Acuticoccus sediminis: one gene and its partner. Each later gene encodes a partner of the first gene's protein in a complex. Links are inferred from orthologs where the notes say so. Each region holds a gene or a part of one and is shown on either strand. Other genes may lie near its edges.

Region 1 (7,530 bases):
CGCCCGTAATCGTTGGCGAGATCGTCGAGGAAGTCGAGCGTGAACTTGGCGCAGTTGGCGATGGAGCGGGGGAGCTCCTTGCGCAGGGTCAGGAGCTCGGCCACCCGCCAGGGCCGCAGGGCGTCGCGGAAGACCCACTGGTAGGCGCCGAGCGCGGACGCGCCGCGCAGGATCGAGGACCACTGGAAATAGTCGAGGCCGCCGCCGACCGGATCCGTCTCGGGCAGCAGCACGTGGTACTTCACGTCGAGGATGCGGGCGGTGGCGTCGCCGCGCTCGATGTAGGTGCCGAGGCGGAAGAAGGCGTGCGCGTCGGTGCGCAGCATGGTGCGGAAGGCCGAGCCGTCGAACTTCAGGCAGGCCGACTTCACACCGTCGAGGAACTCGGTGAGCTGGCGGGGCGACAGGCTCTCGTTGTTGTAGCGCCGCAGGTCCAGCCAGGCGTCGTTGATCGCCTCCCACATCTCGCGGGTGATCGCGGTGCGGACCGCGCGGGCGGAGCGGCGCGCGACGGCGAGGCAGGAGTAGATCGAGGACGGGTTGTCCGGGTCGAAGGCGAGGAACTGGATGACGTTGCGCCGGCTCGCCTCGTCGTAGCGCTCGCGGAAGAGATACTCGCCGCCGGTGGCGATCATCGCCGATTCCCACTCGTTGGTGGTGCCGCCGTAGTTGGAGGGAAGGGCGGCGAGGCGGGAGGCGACGTCGAGGATGCGGGCGGTGTTCTCGGCGCGTTCGGCGTAGCGGGCGAGCCAATAGACGTCGTTGGCAACGCGGGAGAGAAGCATCAGTTCAGCTCCGAAAGTTCACGGGCGCAGCGGTGGGAGCGTGGCGTGATGCTCCGACGGACGGCGCCCCTTGTGCGAGCACCCCTCGTGCCAGTCCCGGTCATGCCAGCACCCAGGTGTCTTTGGTGCCGCCGCCCTGGGACGAGTTCACCACCAGCGAGCCTTCCTTCAAGGCCACGCGGGTGAGGCCGCCGGGGACCGTCTTGATGCCCTTCGAGCCGGTCAGCACGAACGGGCGCAGGTCGACGTGCCGCGGCGCGATGCCGTCCTGCACAAAGGTCGGGCAGGTGGAGAGGGCGAGCGTCGGCTGGGCGATGAACTCGTCCGGATCGTGCTTCAGCTTGGCGCGGAACTCCTCGATCTGCTCCTTGGTGGAGGCCGGGCCGACCAGCATGCCGTACCCGCCGGAGCCGGAAACCGTCTTCACGACGAGGTCGGGGAGGTTGTCGAGGACGTGGGCGAGCGAATCGGGCTCGCGGCAGCGCCAGGTGGGGACGTTGTTGAGGATCGGCTCCTCGCCCAGGTAGAATTTGATGATGTCCGGAACGTACGTATAGACCGCCTTGTCGTCGGCGACGCCGGTGCCCATCGCGTTGGCGACGGTGACGTTGCCGGCGCGGAATGCCGACAGCAGGCCCGGCACGCCCAGCACCGAATCGGGACGGAAGGCGAGGGGGTCGAGGAAGTCGTCGTCGAGACGGCGGTAGATCACGTCGACCCGCATCGCGCCCTCGGTGGTGCGCATGTAGACGACGTCGTCGCGCACGAAGAGGTCGCGCCCCTCCACCAGCTCGACCCCGAGGCGGTCGGCGAGGAAGGTGTGCTCGTAGAAGGCGGAGTTGTACTGGCCGGGGGTGAGAATCACCACGGTCGGCTCGCGCGGGGCCGTGCGCGGGGCGAGCGACTGCAGCGTGTCGAGCAGCTCGTTCGGGTACTGCTCGACCGGCTGGATGACGTGCTCGTTGAAGAGGTCGGGGAAGATGCGCATCGTCACCTCCCGGTTCTCCAGCATGTAGGAGACGCCGGAGGGCGTGCGCAGGTTGTCCTCCAGCACATAGAAGGTGTCGGCGTCGACGCGGACGATGTCGATGCCGCAGACCGGGGTGTAGATGTCGTGGGGGACGCGGACCCCGACCATCTCCGGCCTGAAATATGTGTTCTGGTAGATGAGCTCCTGCGGAATGATGCCGGCCTTGATGATCTCGCCGGTACCGTAGATGTCGGCCAGGAACATGTTGAGCGCGCGGACCCGCTGCTCGAGGCCCCTGGACATGGCCGTCCACTCGGCGGCGGTCAGCACGCGGGGGATGATGTCGAAGGGGATCAGGCGCTCTTCGGCGTCCTTGTCACCATAGACGGCGAACGTAATTCCAATTCGCCTGAACAACATTTCCGCTTCACGCGAGCGCGCCCTCAGCGCCTCGGGCGTGACCCCATCGAGCCACGACTTGATGATCTCATAGGCCGGCCGGGTGGAGCCGTCCGTGCCGTTCATCTCGTCGAAGAAATCAGCCATATGTCTTTCGCGTCAAGGATGGAATTGAACCGTGGCTGTGGCCGTTTGTTAAATCAAGTGTAGTGCGTGTTTCATTCTTGTGCAGTGGTTTGGTGCGATTTCGGGCTTTGACAGACGAAGTTGACGAGAGCCCGATGGCGGTGGGGCGGTCGCAAGGCAGACACGAAGCGGACGCACTTCACATCGAGTTTCATTGGCGTAGTTGGCAGCATGAACCCGCGAGGCACAACGCCTCGGAATTCTAGGAGTTGCAGCTATGGTAAAAGTTCTCGTCCTTTATCATTCGGCCTATGGGCACGTTGAAACGATGGCCGAAGCCGTGGCCGAGGGGGCCCGCGGCGCGGGCGCCGACGTGGTCGTGAAGCGCGTGCCGGAGACGGTGCCGGAGGATCTGGCGAAGGCGTCCGGCTTCAAGCTCGACCAGGCCGCCCCCATCGCCACCGTGGAGGAGCTGCCCGAATACGATGCCATCATCGTCGGCACGGGCACGCGCTACGGGCGCATGCCGTCGCAGATGGCCGCCTTCTGGGACCGCACCGGCGGCCTTTGGGCCAACGGGGCGCTGATCGGCAAGGTGGGTGCCGCCTTCGGCTCGACCGCCTCGCAGCACGGCGGCAACGAGATGAACCTCTTCTCGACGATCACCATGCTGCTGCACCACGGGCTCGTCATCGCCGGCCTGCCGTACAGCTACCCCGGCCTCACGGCCCTCGACGAGGTTGCCGGCGGCACGCCCTACGGCGCGACGACGATCGCCGGCGCCGACGGCTCGCGCCAGCCGACCGCGAACGAACTCGGCGGCGCGAAGGCGCAGGGCAAGATCGTCGCCGAGGTCGCGGCCAAGCTCGCCGCCTGAGGCGTCCGGCAGGCGTCGCGGCCGGGCGCCGCGATGCCTCCGTCCCGGCCTCCGCCCTTATTGCGCGGAACGGCTCTTGTCTCGGTGCGGGCGCCGATGGATCTTCCGCCGGACTGCGGCGTTCTTGGCGAGACACCAGAGACGAGGCCTATGGAACTTCTGACCGACCCCGCCGTTTGGGCGAGCTTTGCCACTCTCGTCGTGCTCGAGATCGTCCTCGGGGTCGACAACGTCATTTTCCTCTCGATCGTCTCCAACCGCCTGCCGGAGGCGCAGCGTGCCCGGGCAAGGCAGGTCGGGCTCATCGGCGCCCTCGTCCTGCGCATCCTGCTGCTCGCCTCGATCGCGTGGATCGTGTCGCTGTCGCAGCCGTTCGTGACGGTCGCCGGCTTCGGCCTCTCCTGGCGCGACGTGATCCTGATCGCCGGCGGCCTCTTCCTGATCTACAAGGCCGCCACCGAGATCCATGCCGAGGTCGAGGGCGAGGAGCCGGAGGAACACGCCTCCGGTGCGGCTTCGGCCGGGATGGCGAGCGTGATCGGACAGATCATGCTGCTCGACCTCGTCTTCTCCATCGATTCCGTCATCACGGCGGTCGGCGTGGCGGACCACCTCGAGGTGATGATCGGGGCGGTGGTCATCGCGATCATGGTGATGATGGTGGCGGCGGCGCCGATCGCGAACTTCGTGGCGCGCCATCCGTCCACCAAGATGCTGGCGCTGGCGTTCCTCGTGATGATCGGCATGGCGCTGGTGGCCGACGGCTTCCACTATCACGTGGAGCGCGGGTTCATTTACGCCGCGATGGTGTTCGGCGGCTTCGTCGAGGTGCTGAACCTGATGCGCGGCCGCCGGGTGAAGCGGCTGCGCGGCATCTGAGACGGCCCGGACCGCGGGCGGCCCGCCGCCCGGAAGGGGCGCCGGCGGAGGGGCCGGCGCCGCGGTGTCGTTTGCCGGGCGCCGCGGGAGGGCGCCGGCGGTCTCAGTAGCGGCGCAGGCGCAGCCGCGCGGTGCCCTTCGAGCTGAGGACGATCGTCTGGTTCTCGCCGGTCTCGACCCGGTCGACCTGCTCCAGCGCCTTGAAGATCCTGTTCTCGTACTCGGCGCTCCGGTCGCAGAATTTGCGCGTGGAGGCGACGCCGTCGATGATGATGTCCGAGCCGCGGCGGTTGTAGCGGCCGGAGAACGTGTTGCAGACCGCCTGACCGGAGACGCGCCCGTCACGGTCGAAGTTCATCGTCGCGTCCTTGCGCGCCCACTCGGGGAGCACCTCGCGGTCCACCGCGATGATGCGCCACGCCCCATCCACCTCCACCGGGCCGGAAGCGGGGCCGGGACCACCCGGCTTGCCGGGACCGCCTGGGCCGCCGGGCTTGCCGGGGCCGCCGTGGGACGGAGGCGGGCTGCCGCCGCCACCGCCGTACTGGGCGAGGTGGACCTGCCCGGCCGCGCCGACCGCCGCGCCGGGGAACGTCGCGACGGTCTGCGCAGCGGAGGGGCCGGTGCCGACGAGGGGGGCCGCCGCGAGGAGGAGGGCGGCCGCCGCGATCGCGAACGGGCGAGCGGAAAATTTGCTCATGGAACTGTCTCCATTTATCGAGCGCCTATGAACCGAATCGGCGCCGGCCACGTCATCGGCTGCGCGGGTCCCCTTGGCAAGCAATGGCGGCACGTGGCGTCCCGGCGGCGATCGTTCCCTTCGACGAGCTCCAGTTTGGGCTTGTTTCAATGTGGAAGGCGTTGCCGTGGCGAGCAATTTGGGTGATGACGTGCTACGCGCAAGGGCATGGCGCCCCGGCGCGGCGGCGACCCTGTGGTGTGAGGACCTATGGCCAATCTGATCATCGACGGTGAAGAGATCGAGGTGCCCGATCACTACACGCTGCTCCAGGCGTGCGAGGCGGCCGGCGCTGAGATCCCCCGCTTCTGCTTCCATGAGCGGCTGTCGATCGCTGGCAACTGTCGGATGTGTCTCGTCCAGGTGGTGGGCGGTCCGCCCAAGCCGGTCGCGTCCTGCGCGATGGGCGTGAAGGATCTGCGTCCCGGCCGCGACGGCACCCCGCCGACCATCAACACGAAGACCGACTTCGTGAAGAAGGCGCGCGAGGGGGTGATGGAGTTCCTCCTCATCAACCACCCGCTGGACTGCCCGATCTGCGACCAGGGCGGCGAGTGCGACCTGCAGGACCAGGCGATGGCCTACGGCGTCTCCGGCTCGCGCTTCACCGAGAACAAGCGCGCGGTCGAGGACAAGTACATCGGCCCGCTGGTCAAGACGATCATGAACCGGTGCATCCAGTGCACCCGCTGCGTGCGCTTCGTGACCGAGGTGGCCGGCGTTCCGGACCTCGGAGCCATCGGCCGCGGCGAGGACATGGAGATCACCACCTATCTCGAGACCGCGATGCGCTCCGAGATCCAGGGCAACGTGATCGACCTCTGCCCCGTCGGCGCGCTGACCTCGCGTCCGTACGCTTTCCAGGCCCGCCCCTGGGAGCTGACGAAGACCGAGACCGTCGACGCGATGGACGCGGTCGGCTCCAACATCCGCGTCGACGTGCGCGGACGTGAGGTGATGCGCATCCTGCCGCGCGCCAACGACGCGGTGAACGAGGAGTGGATCTCCGACAAGTCCCGCTTCATCTGGGACGGCCTCAAGACCCAGCGTCTCGACCGCCCGTACGTGAAGGAGAACGGCCGCCTGCGCCCGGCCTCCTGGCAGGAGGCCTTCTCGGTGATCGCCGCGAAGGTGAAGGGCGCCGGCAAGGACCGCATCGCGGCCCTCGGCGGCGACCTCGCCACGGCCGAGGAGCTCTTCGCGCTGAAGGACCTGATGAACCGCCTGGGCGTCGCCTCGGTGGACTGCCGGACCGACGGTGCGCCGCTCGATCCGGCCAACGGGCGCGCGTCGTACCTCTTCAACCCGACGATCGCCGGCATCGCCGACGCGGACGCCGTCCTCATCATCGGTGGCAACCCGCGCTGGGACGCGCCGATCCTCAACACCCGCATCCGTCAGGCCTGGGCGCGCAACGGCGCCAAGGTGGGCCTCGTCGGCGAGCGCGTCGACCTCACCTATCCGTACAGCTACCTCGGTGCCGGCGGCGCCTCGCTGAAGGACCTCGGCGAGTTCCGCGACGTCCTGGCCAATGCCGAGCGCCCGGCGATCATCGTCGGCCAGGGCGCGCTCACCCGTGAGGACGGCGCCGCCGTGCTCGCCGCCGCCGCGGCGCTGGCGGACGAGGTCGGCGCCGTCAAGGACGGCTGGAACGGCTTCGGCGTCCTGCACACCGCCGCCTCGCGCGTCGGCGGTCTCGACGTCGGCTGCGTGCCGGGCAAGGGCGGGAAGACGGGCAAGGAAATCCTTTCCGCCGGCCGCACCTTCGACCTCGACGTCCTGTTCCTGCTGGGCGTGGACGAGATGGACGAGCGCAACCTCGAGGCTCCGTTCATCGTCTACATCGGCACCCACGGCGACCGCGGCGCCCATGTGGCCGACGTGATACTCCCGGGCGCGGCATATACCGAGAAGTCGGGCACCTACGTCAACATGGAAGGCCGCCCGCAGCGGCTGACCCGCGCCGCCTTCGCTCCGGGCGAGGCGCGCGAGGACTGGGCGATCCTGCGTGCCCTGTCGGCCGAGCTTGGCGCCAAGCTCCCCTACGACAGCTTCGCCGCGCTGCACCGTGCGATGATCCAGAGCGTCCCCGTGCTCGGCCGCTACGACACGGTGACGGCGGCGGATCCGGCGGACGTCGGCAAGCTGACGGCGGCCTCCGGCGGCGTCGACGACGGCCCGTTCGTCAACCCGATCCAGCAGTTCCACCTCACCAACCCGATCGCCCGCGCCTCCAGGGTGATGGCCGAGTGCGCGAAGCTGTGGGCGGAGCAGCAGTTCGTGAGCGTGGCTGCCGAATAGTGCGCGTCGCGGCTCTCCCGTCCGGCGCGACGGCGGCGCATCGCGCCGCCGCGTCTTCCGTACCGCCGTCCCCGGGTCCGTCCCGGACGGTGGCGGGGCGGCGCCGGGGCGAGGGAGGGGAGGCGAACGGGCGGTCGACGTCCGACGCAGTACAGGAATTTCGGTGCCGGTATTTCAATCAAAGGGTGAAATACCGTCACTTTTATGCAGAACCGATCGCCGTCCAGCCTCAGCGTTCAAGCGGAAATCGATGTGTCACGGCCGAGAATCCTGAATTATGCGAGCCTCTCGCCGAATCCGGGAATGTCGTGTATCATTATTCCGGCAACGCGGCGGGCGATGGGTTCACTGTCTCGTTGCATGGCCGGGGCTGTCGTGGCTCCAGCGCTGTCGGCGAGGTTCGTGGTGCCGACGTCCAGCACGTCGCCGGGGCATGATGTCCCGGGCGATGCGG
Region 2 (5,219 bases), on another replicon or contig:
GGCCGCGGGGGAGGTCGGGTCCACGTCGGTGTCCGGCGCGCCGTCGCCGGGCGCCTCGGTGCCGGCAGGCTGCGGATACTCGGGGACTTCGGTGAGCGAGGTCGCGCCGGTGATCGGCTCGGACCCCTTGCGCGTGCTCTGCGGTCCGGGGGTCGGCGTGCCGCCCTTCTCCAGCGTGTCGAGGAGGGCGTTGAACGTCTCGGCGGTCAGGTCCTCGTAGGTGTCGGCGCCGATCTGCACCATCGGCGCGTTCACGCAGGCGCCCGCGCACTCCACCTCTTCCCAGGAGAAGCGGCCGTCCTGCGACAGCTCGAACGCGTGCGACGCGATGCGCTTCTTGCAGATCGACATGATGTCGTCCGACCCGCGCAGCATGCACGGCGTCGTGCCGCAGACGCCGATGTGCGCGACCGTGCCCACCGGCTGCAGCTGGAACATCGTGTAGAAGGTCGCGATCTCGAAGACGCGGATGTAGGGCATCTCCAGCATGTCCGCGACGAGGCGGATGGCCGGCTCCGGAAGCCAGCCGTGGTGCTGCTCCTGCGCCTTCCACAGGATCGGGATGACGGCGCTCGCCTGACGACCTTCGGGGTAGTTCTTGATCTTCGCCTTGGCCCATTCGAGGTTCTGCGGCGTGAACTCGAACGCGGCGGGCTGTTGTTCGGCGAGGCGCCTTACGGCCATGGGTCAGCTCCGGAAGTCGGCGATCGTGTCTCTCCTAGCAGGCAGACACGGGAATGTAAGTTCTGACAGTTCGACGGACGGCCCCTCGGGGAGGGGGTCGTCGCAGCAATGCAGCATCGGGGCCCCGCCGGCCACGCGGCCCGGACGGTCGCGACCTCCCGCGAAGGTGCGGGCGACCCTGGTCCGAGCGCGGTGGTCAATGGCTGCAACCCCATCCTGGGCCTTACCGGTCCACCTCGCCGAACACGATGTCGAGCGAGCCCAGGATCGCCGCGACGTCCGCGAGCATGTGGCCCTCGCACATGGTGTCCATCGCCTGAAGGTGCGCGAAGCCGGGCGCCTTGATCTTGCAGCGGTACGGCTTGTTCGTGCCGTCCGACACCAGATAGACGCCGAACTCGCCCTTCGGCGCCTCGACGGCCGCGTACACCTCGCCCTCGGGGACGTGGTAGCCCTCGGTGTAGAGCTTGAAGTGGTGGATGAGCGCCTCCATCGAGCGCTTCATCTCGGCCCGCTTCGGCGGAGCGACCTTGCCGTCCAGCGTGTGCACCGGGCCCGGCGTCGCGCGCAGCATGTCGATGCACTGGTGCATGATCCGGACCGACTGGCGCATCTCCTCCATGCGGATGAGATAGCGGTCGAAGCAGTCCCCGTTCTTGCCGATGGGGATGTCGAACTCCAGCTCGTCGTAGCATTCGTAGGGCTGCGACTTCCTGAGGTCCCACGCCGCGCCGGAGCCGCGCACCATCACGCCCGAGAAGCCCCAGGCCCAGCACTCGTCCAGCGACACGACGCCGATGTCGGCGTTGCGCTGGCGGAAGATGCGGTTGTCGGTGATGAGACGGTCGAGATCGTCGACGACCTTCAGGAACGGGTCGCAGAACGCCTCGATGTCGTCGATCAGCTCCGGCGGGAGGTCCTGGTGGACGCCGCCGGGGCGGAAATAGTTCGCGTGAAGCCGCGCGCCGCAGGCGCGCTCGTAGAACATCATCAGCTTCTCGCGCTCCTCGAAGCCCCACAGCGGCGGGGTGAGGGCGCCGACGTCCATCGCCTGCGTCGTGACGTTGAGAAGGTGCGACAGGATCCGCCCGATCTCGCAGAAGAGGACGCGGATGAGCTGCGCGCGCTTCGGGATCTCGATGCCGAGGAGCTGCTCGGTCGCCAGCGCGAACGCATGCTCCTGGTTCATCGGGGCGACGTAGTCGAGACGGTCGAAGTAGGGGACCGCCTGCATGTACGTCTTGTGCTCGATGAGCTTCTCGGTGCCGCGGTGCAGGAGGCCGATGTGCGGGTCGACGCGCGTGACGATCTCGCCGTCGAGCTCCAGGACGAGGCGGAGAACGCCGTGCGCCGCCGGGTGCTGCGGGCCGAAGTTGATGTTGAAGTTACGGACGGATTGCTCGGCCATCTCAGTCGTTCCCCGCGAAGGCTGCCATCACCTCCGCCCCGGTCATACGCTTGCGCTCGCCCTCGAAGGCGTAGGTGTCGGGCTTCTCGTCGATGAAGACTTCCAGCGCGAGCGTGCCCGTCGGCGGACTGTCGAAGGCCGCCGCGTTGACGGCATGGAAGCTGCCGTCCTTCGTGCGGTAGCAGATGTGCGTCCCGCAGGTGGGGCAGAACAGACGCTCCGCCCAATCGGAGGAGTTGTAGACGGTCGGCTCGCCCTTGGTGAACGTCAGCGGACCGGTCTGCACCTCGACATAGGGGCCGCCCGACCACTTGCGGCACATCGAGCAGTGGCAGGCGCCGACATCCTCGCTCTGCAGCTCCGTCTCGAACTCGATGGCTCCGCAGAGGCAGCGTCCGGTGCGGGCCATCAGTTCGCCGCCTTCTCGTCGCCGGGCAGGATGTAGTCCGTGCCCTCCCAGGGGGAGAGGAAGTCGAAGTCGCGGAACTGCTGCGTCAGCTTCACCGGCTCGTAGACGACGCGCTTCGCCTCGTCGTCGTAGCGCACCTCGACGAAGCCCGTCAGCGGGAAGTCCTTGCGCAGCGGGTGGCCGTCGAAGCCGTAGTCCGTCAGCAGGCGGCGCAGGTCCGGATGGCTCGTGAAGAGGATGCCGTAAAGGTCGTACGCCTCGCGCTCGTACCAGTCGGCGGCCGGGAACAGCGAGGTGATCGACGGGACGGGCGTGACCTCGTCGGTGAGCACCTTCAGCCGGACGCGCTGGTTCTGGACCGGGGAAAGGAAGTGGTAGACCACCTCGAACCGCTCCGGCCGGGCCGGCCAGTCGACGCCGCAGATGTCGACCAGGTTGACGAACGCCGCCCGCGGGTCGTCGCGCAGGAAGCGCACCACGTCGACGATCGCCTCGCGCGTCACGGTGATCGTGAGCTGGCTGAACTCGATGCCGGACTCCACCACGCCGTCACCGGCCTGGGTGCGGACCATCTCGGCGAGGTCCTCGAGCGCGCTGATGTCGGGTTGGAAGGCCATCTTAACGCTCGATCGTCCCGGTGCGCCGGATTTTGCGCTGCAGAAGGAGGATGCCGTAGAGCAGCGCCTCGGCGGTCGGCGGGCAGCCGGGGACGTAGATGTCCACCGGGACGACCCGGTCGCAGCCACGCACCACCGAGTAGGAGTAGTGGTAGTAGCCGCCGCCGTTGGCGCACGAGCCCATCGACACGACGTAGCGCGGCTCGGGCATCTGGTCGTAGACCTTGCGCAGCGCCGGCGCCATCTTGTTCGTCAGCGTGCCGGCGACGATCATCACGTCGGACTGGCGGGGGGACGCGCGCGGGGCGATGCCGAAGCGCTCGACGTCGTAGCGCGGCATCGACATCTGCATCATCTCGACCGCGCAGCAGGCGAGGCCGAAGGTCATCCACATCAGGGAGCCGGTACGCGCCCACTGGATGAGCGCCTCGGTCGAGGTGAGGACGAAGCCCTTGTCGGCCAGTTCGTCCGAGATCGACCGGAAGAACTCGTCGTCCGGCTGGTTGCCCGCGACGGACACGCTGGTCGCCGGCGCGCCACCCGTGCCGGCACCGCGCTGGTCGAGGATCGGTTTGTCCTGCGTCAATTCCATTCCAGCGCTCCCTTCTTCCACTCATACACGAAGCCGATGGTGAGGATCGCGAGGAAGAGCATCACCGAGCCGAACCCGAACCAGCCGATGTTGTCGAACGACAGCACCCACGGGAACAGGAAGGCCACCTCCAGGTCGAAGATGATGAACAGGATCGCGACCAGATAGAACCGGATGTCGAACTTCATGCGCGCATCGTCGAACGCATTGAAGCCGCACTCGTAGGCCGAAAGCTTCTCCGCGTCCGGCGCCTTGTAGGCGACGATGAACGGGATGACGAGCAGCGCAAGCCCGATGACGGTGGCGATCCCGGTAAAAATGATCACCGGAAGGTAGCTGGTGAGGAGGTCTTCCATCGGTACCCCTTCGAGGCGCAGGCAGGCAGACGGTGCCGTCCTGACGCCTCATTCCATGTATGGCGTCCTTGGAATGACTCAAACCGCAGACCGCCGCAACCTGACGCGAGCATTTGCTTGGTCATCATCGACGGTTGGAGTGCATTCCAGGCCCGTCACATCGCAGGCCGGCACGCTTCAGGCAAGCGAATCCAAGGGTTGGCACCCGCCCGACCCACCACGCAATGCGACCGCGGGCCGTGAAATGCAAGCTCCCCGGCGCCGCACCCGCGGTTCCCCGTCGCGCCCGCCCGGCGGATCCGTCGCGCCGCCGCCGCGAATTGGAGCGCTTCGAGACTGGCGGGGGCCGGGATCGGCCCCGCTCACGCCGATCGACGGCATGGAGCGGCGATTGCTCAGCGTTTCGACAGGAGGTCCCAGCGGTTGCCGAACGGGTCGCGGAAGACGGCGACGGTGCCGTAGGGCTCCTGTCGCGGCGCTTCCTCGAAGCGCACACCGGCGGCGAGCAGCCGCCCGTGCTCGGAGGCGAAGTCGTCGGCGGTGAGGAAGAAGGCGACGCGCCCGCCGGTCTGCCGGCCGACCGCGTCCGCCTGTTCGGGCGCTGCCGCCCTCGCGAGGAGGAGGGCCGTGCCGCTACCGCGCGGGCGGACAACCACCCAGCGCTTGAGGGGGCCGACGGGGGTGTCCTCCACCAGCTCGAAGCCGAGGACGCCGACGTAGAACGCGATGGCCGCGTCGTAATCGGGAACGACGAGCGTGACCAAAGAGAGCGAGAGGCTCACTGGAGACGATAGTCGGATGATCGAAGAGGGAGGGACTTCGGGGAAGGGGAAGTCTGCGACGCAGGGTCATGGTGGCGAGAGTGACGGGGCTCGAACCCGCGACCTCCGGCGTGACAGGCCGGCGCTCTAACCATCTGAGCTACACCCCCGCATCCGGGCTTGGCGTTGCCGCTGTGCCCGCGAGAGCTGCTGAACTAAGGCCACCCCGCTGTCCTGTCAAGCGACTTTCAAGCGACTTTGTGGACGACCTTTCCAGATGGGCGACGGCACGCTATTCCTCCCCCCGCGGGCGGTTAGCTCAGCTGGTTAGAGCGGCTGGTTTACACCCAGTAGGTCGGCGGTTCGAATCCGTCACCGCCCACCAAGCGGTC

The links. Proteins that work in one complex are often made in the same cells at the same time.
Region 2: the proteins of nuoG (region 1) and DLJ53_RS24970 are in contact, whole or in part, in a crystal structure (PDB 3IAS), measured with the Thermus thermophilus proteins. The link is inferred for Acuticoccus sediminis from one-to-one orthologs. Residues at the interface, in WP_096411121.1 of Thermus thermophilus: Glu109, Leu112, His115, Pro116, Leu117, Cys119, Pro120, Gly125, Gly126, Gln131, Asp132, Thr134, Val135, Gly138, Leu139, Leu151, Pro152, Tyr154, Thr155, Arg161, Arg245, Trp247; in WP_223903221.1 of Thermus thermophilus: Pro305, Pro307, Gln308, Thr310, Pro311, Pro312, Pro313, Leu316, Thr319, Ser320, Met321, Glu322, Ala323, Val324, Ile325, Tyr326, Phe328, Lys329, Thr332.

What each region holds. Positions count from the first base shown.
Region 1 is NZ_QHHQ01000008.1:30,823-38,352, forward strand. Bases 4,593-7,530 are described here. They hold nuoG (NADH-quinone oxidoreductase subunit NuoG), read left to right. Parts: upstream 4,593-4,985; coding sequence 4,986-7,076; downstream 7,077-7,530. Other genes in these bases: DLJ53_RS35335 (META domain-containing protein), read right to left, coding at 4,593-4,736. Outside these bases: DLJ53_RS27765 (alpha-E domain-containing protein), read right to left, coding at 1-785; DLJ53_RS27770 (circularly permuted type 2 ATP-grasp protein), read right to left, coding at 886-2,301; wrbA (NAD(P)H:quinone oxidoreductase), read left to right, coding at 2,558-3,157; DLJ53_RS27780 (TerC family protein), read left to right, coding at 3,308-4,036; more of DLJ53_RS35335, read right to left, coding at 4,140-4,592. UniProt on the Escherichia coli protein: NDH-1 shuttles electrons from NADH, via FMN and iron-sulfur (Fe-S) centers, to quinones in the respiratory chain. The immediate electron acceptor for the enzyme in this species is believed to be ubiquinone.
Region 2 is NZ_QHHQ01000006.1:225,265-230,483, forward strand. What follows is about bases 1-2,923. They hold DLJ53_RS24970 (NADH-quinone oxidoreductase subunit D), read right to left. Parts: upstream 2,093-2,923; coding sequence 908-2,092; downstream 1-907. Other genes in these bases: nuoE (NADH-quinone oxidoreductase subunit NuoE), read right to left, coding at 1-684; DLJ53_RS24975 (GFA family protein), read right to left, coding at 2,094-2,501; DLJ53_RS24980 (NADH-quinone oxidoreductase subunit C), read right to left, coding at 2,501-2,923. Outside these bases: more of DLJ53_RS24980, read right to left, coding at 2,924-3,118; DLJ53_RS24985 (NuoB/complex I 20 kDa subunit family protein), read right to left, coding at 3,120-3,710; DLJ53_RS24990 (NADH-quinone oxidoreductase subunit A), read right to left, coding at 3,701-4,066; DLJ53_RS24995 (VOC family protein), read right to left, coding at 4,462-4,848.